Robertmurraya sp. FSL R5-0851: one gene and its partner. The main gene of each other region encodes a partner of the protein of the gene in region 2 in a complex. Links are inferred from orthologs where the notes say so. Each region holds a gene or a part of one and is shown on either strand. Other genes may lie near its edges.

Region 1 (5,504 bases), 3.3 Mb from region 2 along the record:
GGAGCGGTTTCCTTCACCACATCCTTATGTGGAATTATCAATAGTCACGTATTATTCTGAGGGATATAAGGTGAAAGGGATGTTAGCGGAACCTAAAGGAGAGGAAGCGTTAGATGGATTTTTATATTTAAGAGGAGGAATTAAAGGTGTAGGAAAGGTTAGACCTTCAAGATTGGTGCAATTTGCTTGTGAAGGGTTTATTGTGTTTGCGCCGTTTTACCGGGGAAATCAAGGAGGAGAAGGAAATGAAGATTTCGGTGGAGATGATCGAGAAGATGCATTTGCAGGGTATCGAATCCTAAAGCAACATTCAAGAGTGAAACGGGTACATGTATTTGGATTTTCTAGAGGTGGAGTGATGGCATTACTAACAGCCATCAAGTTTCCAGATACGGCCTCTCTCGTCACCTGGGGTGGTGTAAGTGATATGAATCTTACATATATAGAAAGAGAAGATTTAAGAAGGATGATGAAGAGAGTCATTGGTGGTACACCGACGAAATATCCAGAAAGATATAAATTTCGGACTCCATTGTATGAGATTGAACGATTACACTGTCCCACTTTAATCATCCATGGATCAAAGGATCAAAATGTAAGTGTGGATCATGCCAGACGATTGGAAGAGAGGTTAAAGGATAGGGGTCATCCAGTGGAGAGCTGGTATTTTGAGGAGTTGACACATTATTTTCCTCCAAATATTAACCGAAAAGTCGTTACAGACTTAACTCAATGGATGAAAAAACAGTCATAATAATGATAATATATAGGAAAAGGAGTGGAGAATTATGGGTATGCCATTAGAGCTTAATACAATGATTGTTACTAAGGGTAGAGAAAAGCGAGTGGAGGAAAACTTGTTTACACTAACCAAAGAAGGATACCGCTTATATCCAATAGACATTCCTCTTGAGGTAAGAAGAACGATTGAAGGGGAAGTTAGTGGAATGGCAAAAATTAAAAAAGTCATTTTAGAAGGTGAACAAACGACGATTGAGTATCAATTGATCTCTTTACATTCATCTAATTAAAAGAGCGTAATCGACTGATTACGCTCTTTTTAAAACTTATACTAAAGGACCGCCTTTATCGACAATCTGTGCTGAAACATTTGCGAATTTTTTGAAGTTATCTTTGAACTTAGTGGCTAGTTCGTTCGCCTTCATCTGGTATGACTCTTGGTCAGCCCATGTTCGGTTTGGCTGAAGAACATCATCTGGTACACCAGGAACATGTAGAGGGATTTCCAATCCAAAAATAGGGTCTTTGCATGTTTCTACATGATTTAGTTCCCCTTCAAGAGCTGCCTGTACCATTGAGCGTGTGTATGATAGCTTCATTCTACTTCCTACACCATACTCACCACCAGTCCAGCCTGTATTCACTAGATAAACCTTCGCATTATGCTCGTCAATCTTCGTTCCTAGCATTTCAGCATAGCGAGTTGCTTCTAATGGTAGGAAAGGAGAGCCGAAGCAAGTGGAGAATGTTGCTTGTGGTGAAGTAATTCCTTGTTCCGTTCCAGCAAGTTTTGATGTGTAACCGCTTAAGAAATGGTACATTGCTTGTTCCTTAGAAAGCTTTGCAATTGGAGGTAGTACCCCGAAAGCATCAGCTGTAAGGAATATGATTGTATTTGGATGTCCTGCGACACTTGGATCCACGATATTACTAATCGATTGGATCGGGTAAGCAGCACGCGTATTCTCAGTTAATGTTCCATCATCATAATCAGCGACTCGTGTTTCCTTATTCAGCACGACGTTCTCTAATACAGATCCGAAATGAATGGCGTCAAAGATTTGAGGCTCTTTTTCTCTTGAAAGGTTAATGCACTTTGCGTAGCAGCCTCCTTCGATATTAAAAACACCATTAGCTGACCAGCCGTGTTCATCATCTCCGATTAGGCGTCGATTTGCATCAGCTGATAAGGTCGTTTTCCCTGTTCCTGATAAGCCGAAGAATAAAGCAACATCGCCTTCAACGCCGACATTTGCTGAGCAGTGCATTGGGAGAATATTATTTTCAGGCAGTAAGTAGTTCATGATGGAGAAAATGGACTTCTTCATCTCTCCTGCATATTCTGTGCCGCCGATTAATACGGTCTTTCTTTCAAAAGAGACAATGATAAAAGTCTCTGATTTCGTTCCATCAATCATAGGGTCAGCTTTAAAGTTTGGAGCGGAGATGACTGTGAATTGTTCTTCATGAGTCAAAAGCTCTTCTGCTGTTGGTCTAATGAATAACTGGTGGGCAAATAGATTATGCCATGCGAACTCATTTATCACTTGTATGGGTAGGCGATGCTTCTTATCTGCACCAGCAAACCCTTTGAAAACAAACAGCTCATCTCTATCTTTCAAGTAACCTAGTACTTTATTATATAAACGTTCGAATACTTCTGGAGAGATTGGTTGGTTAACTGCTCCCCAGTCAATCTTGTCCTTTGTTGAAGCTTCTTCAACGATGAATTTGTCTTTAGGAGACCGACCAGTATACTTTCCTGTTGTTGCTCGAACAGCTCCTGTCGAAGTTAAGACTCCTTCGTTTCTAGTAAGAACCTTTTCAACTAATTGTGGTACAGATAGTTGCACATGCACATGACCAGAGGCTAACAATTCACTTAATTGGTTAGAAATACGGACAGAGTTCATCTGATGACTACCTACCTTTATTTGTTATTTTTAATTAGTATAACACATTAACTTAATTAGTCTATACTATTTGAAAAAATATTAGAGGGTGCAAGAAAAAACATCGTATTCGACCTATTTTTAAGCCTTTTTATTTCATAAAACGATGGATCGCAGTCAATAGTCTATACTATTAAAAGAAGGGACAAATTCAAATGGGAACAATCGCGTTATATGATGCTAAGTGTCATATTATTCTTCCAGATGGGAAGGTACTTGAGGGATATGGAAATGTGAAGATAATAGTTGCTCATTATTTGAAGAATTGAACCAACTATTTTTCATAAAGATGTTGACAGTATTTGACGAAGTACGGTATTATTCTACATTGAACGGATACTCTCTTATCCCGAGCTGGTGGAGGGACAGGCCCTATGAAACCCAGCAACCTGCTTTAATAATTAATTACGATAACTGTAATTAATATAAAAGAGAAGGTGCTAACCTGAGGCAAGGATTTTAGTCCTTGAACGATAAGAGCGAAAGGCGCAAATTACTTTGCTATCACCCTTTCCTCAAGCAGGGAAGGTTTTTTATTTTGCATAAAGTTTTTATTGCGGGGGGTAATTTTTCAAACCTTCATAATAAAAATGGCATGTTTATTTCATACTACTTAGGGAATGAGTTCCGTATCAAATGGAAGGTTTTGTTTATGTTGATATGATAAACATACCTTTTTCTCAAGTATAAATAAAATAGGAGGTCAGGAGATGTCAAAAAAACGTCGTTTATTTACATCCGAGTCAGTTACAGAAGGTCATCCGGATAAGATCAGTGACCAAATTTCAGACTCAATTTTAGATGCTATTTTAGCAAAAGACGCAAATGCTCGTGTTGCTGCTGAAACGTCAGTAACTACAGGGTTAGTATTAGTTGCTGGGGAAATTACAACCTCTACATACGTAGATATTCCAAAGATTGTTCGCGAAACAATTAAGGAAATTGGGTACACTCGTGCAAAATATGGTTTCGATTCTGAAACATGTGCGGTTTTAACTTCTATTGATGAGCAATCAGCTGATATTGCAATGGGTGTTGACCAAGCACTAGAAGCACGTGAAGGATCCATGTCTGATGAAGAAATTGATGCAATTGGAGCAGGAGACCAAGGATTAATGTTTGGTTTTGCTTGTAATGAAACAAAAGAGCTTATGCCTCTTCCAATTTCTTTAGCACATAAACTAGCTCGAAGATTAACTGAAGTTCGTAAGGATGATATTCTTCCTTACCTTCGTCCTGATGGAAAAACTCAAGTTACAGTTGAGTACGATGAAAATAATAAACCAGTTCGTATTGATACCATTGTTATTTCAACACAGCATCATCCTGAAGTAACATTGGAGCAAATTCAACGAAATCTTAAAGAGTATGTTATTAATCCTGTTGTACCAGAAGAGTTAATTGATGAAAATACAAAGTATTTCATTAACCCAACTGGTCGTTTCGTTATCGGTGGACCACAAGGTGATGCTGGGTTAACAGGACGTAAGATTATTGTTGATACGTACGGTGGTTATGCTCGTCACGGTGGCGGTGCATTCTCTGGTAAGGATCCTACAAAAGTTGACCGTTCAGCTGCTTATGCTGCTCGTTATGTAGCAAAGAATCTTGTTGCTGCAGGTCTAGCCGATAAAGTGGAAGTACAGCTTGCCTACGCAATCGGTGTTGCACATCCAGTATCTATCTCTATTGATACTTTTGGAACCAGCGAAGTAAGTGAAGAAGTTCTTATTGAAGTAGTTCGTAATAACTTCGATCTTCGTCCAGCTGGAATCATTAAAATGCTTGATTTAAGACGTCCTATCTATAAGCAAACTGCTGCTTATGGTCACTTTGGCCGTACAGATGTAGATCTTCCATGGGAGCGTACAGATAAAGCTGACACGCTTCGTAAGGAAGCACTTGAAAGATAATTTTAATAGTAAAAACAGCCGGGAGTTACAGAAAATTTGTAACTCCCGGTTTTTCTTTTCGTCTATAAGGGTATGGTGGTTTAGAAGCAAAAAGGGATGTAAACAATGGGTAGTAAGCTTGAATTTTTAGGAAATGGTCAATTTGACAGTGCGATTCGATAATTTTAGTGGTAGTATTAATAGGTATTCTTTCTGAATGGAAGATTAAACTCGTAAGAACGGAGTAGGTGAGTTACATACATGTGTGGTTTTATTGGATGTGTTCATGACAAATCGCAAGTGTTTAGTGATGGACAAAAACAACAATTTGAAAATATGAATAATGTGATTACGCATCGCGGACCTGATGATGATGGATATTTCTACGATTCTCATGTTCAATTTGGGTTTCGTCGTTTAAGTATTATTGATATAGAAAGTGGGCATCAACCCCTTCATTTTGAAAACGAAAGATACTGGATTATTTTTAACGGTGAAATCTATAACTATGTTGAATTAAGAGAAGAGCTTTTGGCAGAAGGAATCACCTTTGCAACAAGCTCTGATACAGAAGTAATTATTGCTTTGTATAGCCATCTGAAGGAAAAAGCTGTTGAGAAGCTTCGTGGAATGTTTGCTTTTGTTATTTGGGATAAGGTTGAGAAGACGCTTTATGGAGCACGTGATCCATTCGGAATTAAGCCTTTCTTCTATTTTGATGACGGCGAAAAGACATTCTTTGCATCGGAGAAAAAGAGTATTTTACTTGCTCTACAAAATGATGTATTGAACTATGATTCTTTACAGTATTACTTAACGTATCAGTTTGTTCCCGAGCCTTATACGATGTCAGAAGGTATTTCAAAATTAGAACCAGGACACTACTTTACAAAGAAAATGGGATCTGAAATGGAAATCA
Region 2 (8,475 bases):
TTCGTACACTTGATTGACCACTTTGTCTAAAAAGTAGCGATCGTGGGATACGATTAAGATGGCACCTGAGTAGCCAGTAAGATATTGCTCTAGCCAAGACAACGTATCGATATCTAAATGGTTGGTAGGTTCGTCCAAGATAAGAATATCAGGCTTGGTTAATAACAACTTCGCAAGAGCTAAACGAGTTTTCTGGCCACCACTTAAGCTATCAATTTTCGTAGAGTAATCGAATGAGTGGAAGTTCAAGCCATGTAGGACAGAACGTATATCTGACTCGTACTGGTAGCCCCCATTCTCCTTAAACTCATTTTGGAGATGGTCATATTCCTTGATTGTTCGCTCGTACAAAGTAGCATCTTCAAATACGGTAGGATCAGCCATTTTTTCCTCAAGCTTACGAAGTTCCCGCTCTTGTTTCATGACATGTTCAAACACGGTAAGCATTTCTTCCCAAATGGATAATCCGGAAACAAGACCTGTGTTCTGAGCCAAGTACCCGATCGTTACATGTTTGGGCTTGATTAAATCACCTGATTCATAGGAAAGGTGACCGGCAATAATCTTGAGTAATGTAGATTTCCCGGCCCCGTTTCTACCTACTAAGGCAATACGGTCTCTTGTTTGAACTTCTAGTTTTATATTCGATAAAATAAGGTCAGCCCCATAAGACTTGGAAAGCTGGTTTACTTGTAGTAGTATCATTGATTTCACCTCTATACTTCTACGGTTAGTGTATCGCATTCAATACGGATGAGCAATGATATGAGTTGTGAACTATGTTACAATGTTTTCACACAAAATGAGGAAAATAGTGTATGATTTTGAAAGAGGTGTATAATAGATGTCAGAGTTCACTCATTTTAATAAAGAAGGCAGAGCAAAAATGGTAGATGTGAGTGATAAGCCCGAAACGGTACGGACGGCCATTGCCCACTCTAGTATCACAGTTAATCAAGAGATATATGATCGAATCACACATAACCAAATGAAAAAGGGGGATGTGTTAGCAGTCGCACAGGTTGCAGCTGTTATGGCTAGTAAAAAAACATGGGATATTATTCCAATGTGTCACCCTATTCCACTCACAGGTGTTGATATTTCTTTTGATTGGGAATCAGATAACAATTGCCATACTCTACATATTTCTGCTAGTGTAAAGACAAAAGGGAATACAGGTGTAGAAATGGAAGCGTTAACAGCTGCTTCTGTTTGCGCGCTTACCGTGTATGATATGTGTAAAGCAGTAGATAAAGGAATGGTTATCGGGAAAACATACCTGGTTGAAAAGACAGGTGGTAAAAACGGTGACTTTAAGAGAGAAGAGAGACTATATTAGTTAAAGGTAGAAGGTAGGGGAAGAACGATGAGTAATGAATCAATGAAAATCCCACAAGCAACGGCGAAAAGACTACCATTGTATTATCGCTTTTTAAATAGTTTACACTCATCAGGAAAGCAACGCGTTTCATCGGCTGAACTAAGTGAGGCGGTGAAGGTCGATTCTGCAACAATCCGAAGAGATTTTTCATACTTTGGAGCCTTAGGTAAAAAGGGATACGGTTACAATGTAAACTATTTATTATCCTTTTTCCGTAAAACACTCGACCAAGATGAATTAACGAAGGTTGCGTTAATTGGGGTCGGGAATCTTGGGACAGCATTTTTAAACTATAACTTCTTAAAGAATAATAATACCAAAATTGCGGTTGCATTTGATGTGATAGAAGAGAAGGTAGGCACAAAAATTGGTGAAGTGCCCGTCTACCATATGGATGATCTAGAAGAAGTTATTGAAAAAGAAGACATTCAGGTCGCGATATTAACGGTTCCAGCACCGGTTGCACAATCCATTACCGATCGAATGGTTCAAGGATCGGTGAGAGGCATTTTAAACTTTACCCCGGCCCGATTAACGGTTCCCTCATCCATCAGGGTTCACCATATTGATCTGGCTATTGAGTTACAGTCACTGGTGTACTTTTTAAAGCATTATTCAATGGATGAAGAAATGGTAGAAGAATAAACAGTAAGCCGCCCCTTAGTGGAGCGGCTATTTCTTTTGCTCTTTCTTGATCTCTTTAATTTTAAAATGTAAAAGAATCATCCGAATGCCTGAACCAATATCAAAGGTCGCTAGCAAGACAAGCAGGTAGGTGAAAAAGCCCCACTCTCCATTTTGCTGTAAGTCCTGTATGGCAAACACTGTGAACAGAGCACCTAAGATGATGTATATAATTCCTGAAAATAAAGGTGACTGTCTCATAAGAAGAATCCTCCAATAAAGCTTTGCATTTGTTCTGCTTGTTTGATTAATTTTTCTAAGTCTTCCTTAAATACGGATTGCACAAGAACAACGAACGTATTCATCGATACGTGAGCAACGATCGGAACGAGAATCCGATTGGTTTTTACATACAAATACGCAAAGGTGAATCCCATTGCGGAATAAAGTAGAGTGTGCTCCGGCTCCATATGGGCAAAAGAAAAAATAACGGAGCTAAGCAAGGCTGATAGAAAAAAGTTAAATCGCTTATAAAAAGCCCCAAAAATGATCTTACGAAAAACAATTTCTTCTAATATAGGACCAATCACTGAGCTCACGACAATCATAATAGGAAAGGACTCAATGATGCGTAGAATCTGTTGCGTATTTTCAGAACCAACATCAATACCAATCAAACGTTCAATATTTGCAGCAAAGGCTTGGGCAAATAGGGCAAGAAAGACACCTGTGATAGACCAAAGGATCGATCGACCTAAGCTGGCTCCGCTTCTTACTTCATTTGTGTTTACCATCTCATTACGCAACAACATCAGGACAATCACAAGTGTGAGCGAAAAGCTTATGACAAGCCAAGTGACCCCTGCGAACCCTTGAGAGTGATGGGTTTCAAAACCAATCAGTTCTAGTATCAGAGAGGTGATAGGGACACCAATAAAGCTTGAAAGCTGCATAGCAATATAAGCAATTAATATAATCCAATATTCACGTTTCAAAACAAGTCTCCTTTTCCATCCAATATAGTTATTCTACTCGTAAACATCAGGTTGTATCAAATAAGAAGAATTATCGTCCGTATTTTAGCATTATATGGATAGAATAGGTGGAAAAGTACATACTTAGTAAGGTTGTACAATTAACAAGTTATGGGGGGACTTTTACAAAAAATTTATAAAAAAAAGCGGTTTCTCGCTTGCAAAAAAGGTAGAGATTCATTAATATAATAGTTGTGTTAGCACTCTAGTTAAGTGAGTGCTAATAATAAAAATCTTTCATATATTTGAGGAGGTTGTTTCACTTGTTAAAGCCACTAGGTGATCGCATTGTAATTGAGCTAGTTGAAACGGAAGAAAAAACGGCAAGCGGTATTGTACTACCAGACTCTGCTAAAGAGAAGCCTCAAGAAGGCAAAGTAGTTGCTGTCGGCACTGGCCGCGTACTTGAAAGCGGTGAGCGTGTAGCTCTTGAAGTTTCTGTGGACGACCGCATTATCTTCTCAAAATACGCTGGCACAGAAGTGAAGTACGAAGGAAAAGAGTACTTAATTCTACGTGAAAACGATATTCTTGCTATTCTTGGATAAGAGTAGAGATTTTCTTATTTAAAAACTAAACGAAGACAGAATAGATTGAAAAAACTCGAGGAGGGTATTTTACAATGGCTAAAGAAATTAAGTTTAGTGAAGACGCACGCCGCTCGATGCTTCGTGGGGTAGATGCACTTGCAAATGCGGTAAAAGTAACATTAGGACCAAAAGGACGTAACGTGGTTCTTGAAAAGAAATTCGGTTCACCACTTATTACAAACGATGGTGTAACGATTGCAAAAGAAATCGAACTTGAAGATGCATTCGAAAACATGGGTGCGAAGCTTGTTGCTGAAGTAGCTAGCAAAACAAATGATGTGGCTGGTGACGGTACGACAACTGCAACGGTTCTTGCTCAAGCGATGATCCGTGAAGGCTTAAAGAACGTAACAGCTGGAGCTAACCCAATGGGTATCCGTAAAGGGATGGATAAGGCAGTAGCAGTAGCGGTTGAAGAGCTTCGTGCTATTTCAAAGCCAATCGAAAACAAAGCTTCTATCGCTCAAGTTGCGGCTATTTCTGCTGCTGACGATGAAGTTGGTCAATTAATTGCTGAAGCAATGGAGCGCGTTGGTAACGACGGCGTTATCACTATCGAAGAATCAAAGGGCTTCACTACTGAGCTTGATGTAGTAGAAGGTATGCAATTCGATCGTGGATATGCATCTCCATACATGGTAACAGACTCTGATAAAATGGAAGCTGTTCTAGACAATCCATTTATCTTAATTACGGATAAGAAAATTGGAAGCATCCAAGAAATCCTTCCTGTTTTAGAGCAAGTGGTTCAACAAGGTAAGCCATTATTACTTGTTGCTGAGGATGTTGAAGGGGAAGCGTTAGCTACTTTAGTAGTGAACAAGCTTCGCGGAACATTCAATGCAGTTGCTGTTAAAGCTCCTGGTTTCGGTGACCGTCGTAAAGCTATGCTTGAAGACATCGCTATCTTAACAGGTGGAGAAGTAATCACTGAAGAGCTAGGTCGTGACCTTAAGTCTGCAACGATCCAATCTCTAGGTCGCGCTTCTAAGGTTGTTGTTTCAAAAGAAAACACAACAATCGTTGAAGGTGCTGGAGACTCTGCACAAATCGCAGGTCGTGTAAACCAAATCCGTGCGCAAATGGAAGAAACCACTTCTGAATTTGACCGCGAAAAATTACAAGAGCGCTTAGCTAAGCTAGCTGGCGGTGTAGCAGTAGTGAAAGTTGGAGCTGCTACTGAAACAGAATTAAAAGAGCGTAAGCTTCGTATCGAAGACGCATTGAACTCAACTCGTGCAGCTGTTGAAGAAGGTATCGTTTCTGGTGGTGGTGTAGCCCTACTTAACGTATACAACAAGGTTGCTGCTCTAGAGGTTACTGGTGACGAGAAAACAGGTGTGAACATCGTACTACGTGCGATGGAAGAGCCAGTTCGTACAATCGCACACAATGCGGGTCTTGAAGGATCTGTTATCGTTGAGCGCTTAAAGCGTGAAGAAGTAGGAACAGGCTTCAACGCAGCGACTGGCGAGTGGGTAAACATGATCGAAGCTGGTATCGTTGACCCAACTAAAGTAACTCGTTCAGCTCTTCAAAACGCTGGATCTGTTGCAGCAATGTTCTTAACAACTGAAGCAGTTGTTGCTGACATTAAAGAAGATACTCCTGCAATGCCTGACATGGGCGGCATGGGTGGAATGGGCGGCATGATGTAATAAACGCCCTCAAACCCTTGATATATAAGGGCTTTATGTAAGATGAGAGTGGAATGTTAACAAATTATAGAAGCTTCTCATAAGTTGAGCCAACTTATGGGAAGCTTCTTTTTTATATATGAAAGTTTAGTTGGAGGGATAAGAAAGTTACTTTTAGAGTAGTCGGCCCCGTTTCAAGTGTTCATATTAAGCACATGCGTGATAAAATGAAAAAATAAAAATGCGATGAAAAAGATGGCTAGTAAGGAGTTGCCGTGGCTTTTGATATTGTCAGAGGTGGACGCAATGTGAAAGGGGTAAATAAAAACAAGAATCAAAAGAATAAAATAATAGGAATAGCTTCATTAAAGGAAGCGCTATCCGCATTAAAAGTCGCAGATCTTCAAGACATCCGGAAAAAGCTGCAAATTAAAAATATAAGCTCGATGAAAAAGGCGGAGTTAATTCAATCTTTGGCAGAGGCAATCCCTGTTCTTTTCAGAAATATTATCAGTCAGTTCGATGAGCGACGATTATTTTTAATAAAAAATATCATTGCCAATAATGGAGTTATGAGCGCAAACAATCTAGAAATCGAGGAGATGTAGTATCTCCATAAAACTGGTTTTATGTTTACTAGTTTTCAAAATGGTAATACAATCGTCATAATCCCTTTGGAATTATTGCCTTCTCTAGTGAAAATTATTCAAGACGAAACGATACTTACAGATGTTAAGCGGAATACGGATTGGATAAAGATTACTGCTAGACCCTTTAGTTATTTTAGAGGAGCAGGCATCTAGAAAGAATATTGATTACTATCCATTCTCGAAGAAACAGCTCCTTGAAGCAGGTGAAACGACTATGTGGAGTGTCCAAAAGGTTATTCTCAACCTTTATCTCTATTTACGAAAGAGTATCGGATGTCAAAACAAGAGGCGAAGGAGTTTGTTGAGGACTGTATTATGCATGCGAAATTAGGCAATCAACCTAGTCAGCTTCTTCAATATTTACAGACTCAACTGACATTCGAAAGCTTAGAAGTAGTGCAAAGACTGATGGATGCCGTTGTTCTTCTTATGAATAATACGAGGGAATGGTATTTAAAGGGATATACATCGGAAGAGCTATTCGCTCAGGAAAAGAAGGCATTACCGCCTTTGCCCAATAAAAAAGGAGAGGTCATTAGTCTCCAAACCCGTCAAAAGGTGGGGAGAAACGATCTTTGCCCATGTGGGAGCGGGAAGAAATTTAAGAAATGTTGTGGGAGTTGAAAATCTGAACAGTGATAAAAAATGTTAAAAGTTTAGTGGGTGGACAAAAGGATAATGAGTTATATTGCAGAATATCTTTCACAATTTATTGTCTAAAAAGAAGGATTTGGTGTTGGTGGCAAAAAGGAATTCACAAGCTTGGGCAGAGGCCAAAAAACGATGCAAATTGAATGAGACTGATCTACAAATGGCTAAGGAGTTGGGGATGACAGCTAAGAGCTTAATTAAAAATATCCCCACGCCTAATCAGCTATGGAAAGCACCTGTAAAAGTATGGATTCGTGATCTATATGAGGAGAAGTTCAATAGGGTCATTACATTTAAGCCTGCCCTCAGTGAAGAATTAAAAAAAAAGCCCAAAAAACAACAAAAACTGATTGTTTCTGATCACTGGGTTGATGAGGAGGACTTACCATTTTGATGAAATCTAAGGCTGATCGATTATCTGATGAAGAAATAAAAGTCATATTGAGAGCAGCTGATGAAATTATTGCTAAAGGTGGAAGAACACTTCTTGCCAAAATCTTAAAGGACTCACGGGAGAAGAAAGTATTACAGCTGGAGCTGGATAAGTGTCCTGTCTATGGTTATTATAAATCAGAAAATCTAGATGAAATTATGCAAAAAATTGACTGGATGATCGATTATGATTTAGATGTAAAAAGTGTCATAACGAAAAGGATAACGAATTCTCCTATTAATTAAGAAAATCTACTTTAAGAGCAGACTAATAGAATAGAGGTTGTGGAGTATGACTAAACCAAAAGAAAAGATAGAGGAAAAGAAGGCAGAATTACTGAAATTAACAATTGAGTTTAGTAAGCAATTTTTAAATGAAGAATATGAGGGAGTAATTGAAAAATTAATAAACAAAATGGCTAGAAAAAGAGACATTCCATTCCTGTCAGGCCGTATTGAAATATGGGCTGCGGCAGTAATCCATGCTTTGGGAACGATTAATTTTTTATTTGATAAATCTAGTCAACCATATGTGTCTGCTACAGAAATTTTTGAGTATTTTGGCACCAAGCAAAGTACGACTTCGCAAAAGTCGAAGAAAATTAGAGATATGTTTAATATGACCTATTTTGATAGTAATTTCTCGATAGAGTCAGTTGTTCAAGGTAGTCCTTTTAATAACCTTTCAATAGTAAATGGATTAATCGTTCCTCAAGATATTTTGAATGATCAGCAGATTGAAATCGAAGAATGGGAAATTCAAGCTGCCCAAATATTAGGAATAAGCGGTTTAGAGAGAGGTAATAAATATAATGCAAGTTATATGGACAAATTACTCAATGTAAAAGAGACAAGTTTAATGAGTTTTTATGAATATCTATTACAACATATGATATTTCCTTTTACTGCGATATATGAAGAGGAAGTTGGCCCTTTAGAAATCGCAGAATTTGAAGTCAGCTGTATTCATTTAGACCAAGAGATGAAAGTAGACGAAAATTATGGAATTCTTGTTGAAGGCAGGTTGGGTAGAAAAAAAGTAATACTGCCATTAGCTAGCATCAAATTGGATGAAGGACATAAGAATTTTAAATGGATAGATTTATATCAAGAATGGTTCTGGTCATACAGATAATGTTCAATAGTGGATCATTCTTTGAATGCATTTTTTAATAGACTGAAAATAGGAATGATAAAAAAGTGGAAACTATGGGAAAATCTGATATTTTAAGTGGTAATACCTTTAGTTATTTTGATGTGTTTGAAGAGAAAAAAGGGCTTGTCTTAGGAACTGAAGTAAATGATATAAAATATATTATGCATGATCAGTATTGTATGAATCCAAGTTGCAAATGTGATGATGTTATTCTTATCTTTACAGAAAGCGAAAATAATGATTCTGAGTTTGCTATAAGATTATCTTTGAAAAGGAAAAGGTATGAGATTCTTGATATCTATGGTATTTCTAAGAGACAA

The links. The genes of interacting proteins can lie anywhere in the genome.
Region 1: the proteins of groL (region 2) and metK are in contact, whole or in part, in a cryo-EM structure (PDB 8P4O), measured with the Escherichia coli proteins. The link is inferred for Robertmurraya sp. FSL R5-0851 from one-to-one orthologs.

What each region holds. Positions count from the first base shown.
Region 1 is NZ_JBBOOE010000001.1:3,593,538-3,599,041, reverse strand. Bases 2,533-5,504 are described here. They hold metK (methionine adenosyltransferase), read left to right. Parts: upstream 2,533-3,403; coding sequence 3,404-4,606; downstream 4,607-5,504. Other genes in these bases: asnB (asparagine synthase (glutamine-hydrolyzing)), read left to right, coding at 4,847-5,504; pckA (phosphoenolpyruvate carboxykinase (ATP)), read right to left, coding at 2,533-2,654. In the rest of the region: MKX65_RS18480 (alpha/beta hydrolase family protein), read left to right, coding at 1-754; MKX65_RS18475 (DUF2584 domain-containing protein), read left to right, coding at 789-1,031; more of pckA, read right to left, coding at 1,068-2,532. UniProt on the Escherichia coli protein: Catalyzes the formation of S-adenosylmethionine (AdoMet) from methionine and ATP.
Region 2 is NZ_JBBOOE010000001.1:265,233-273,707, forward strand. What follows is about bases 3,000-5,974. They hold groL (chaperonin GroEL), read left to right. Parts: upstream 3,000-3,661; coding sequence 3,662-5,287; downstream 5,288-5,974. Other genes in these bases: MKX65_RS01500 (CPBP family glutamic-type intramembrane protease), read right to left, coding at 3,000-3,000; groES (co-chaperone GroES), read left to right, coding at 3,303-3,587; MKX65_RS01515 (Rho termination factor N-terminal domain-containing protein), read left to right, coding at 5,542-5,874. Also shown: MKX65_RS01480 (ABC-F family ATP-binding cassette domain-containing protein), read right to left, coding at 1-705; cyclic pyranopterin monophosphate synthase MoaC, read left to right, coding at 845-1,339; MKX65_RS01490 (redox-sensing transcriptional repressor Rex), read left to right, coding at 1,367-2,026; MKX65_RS01495 (YdiK family protein), read right to left, coding at 2,054-2,266; more of MKX65_RS01500, read right to left, coding at 2,263-2,999; MKX65_RS01520 (SEC-C metal-binding domain-containing protein), read left to right, coding at 6,133-6,540; MKX65_RS01525 (hypothetical protein), read left to right, coding at 6,656-6,961; MKX65_RS01530 (RQC domain-containing protein), read left to right, coding at 6,961-7,245; MKX65_RS01535 (DUF6398 domain-containing protein), read left to right, coding at 7,292-8,134; MKX65_RS01540 (SEC-C metal-binding domain-containing protein), read left to right, coding at 8,209-8,475.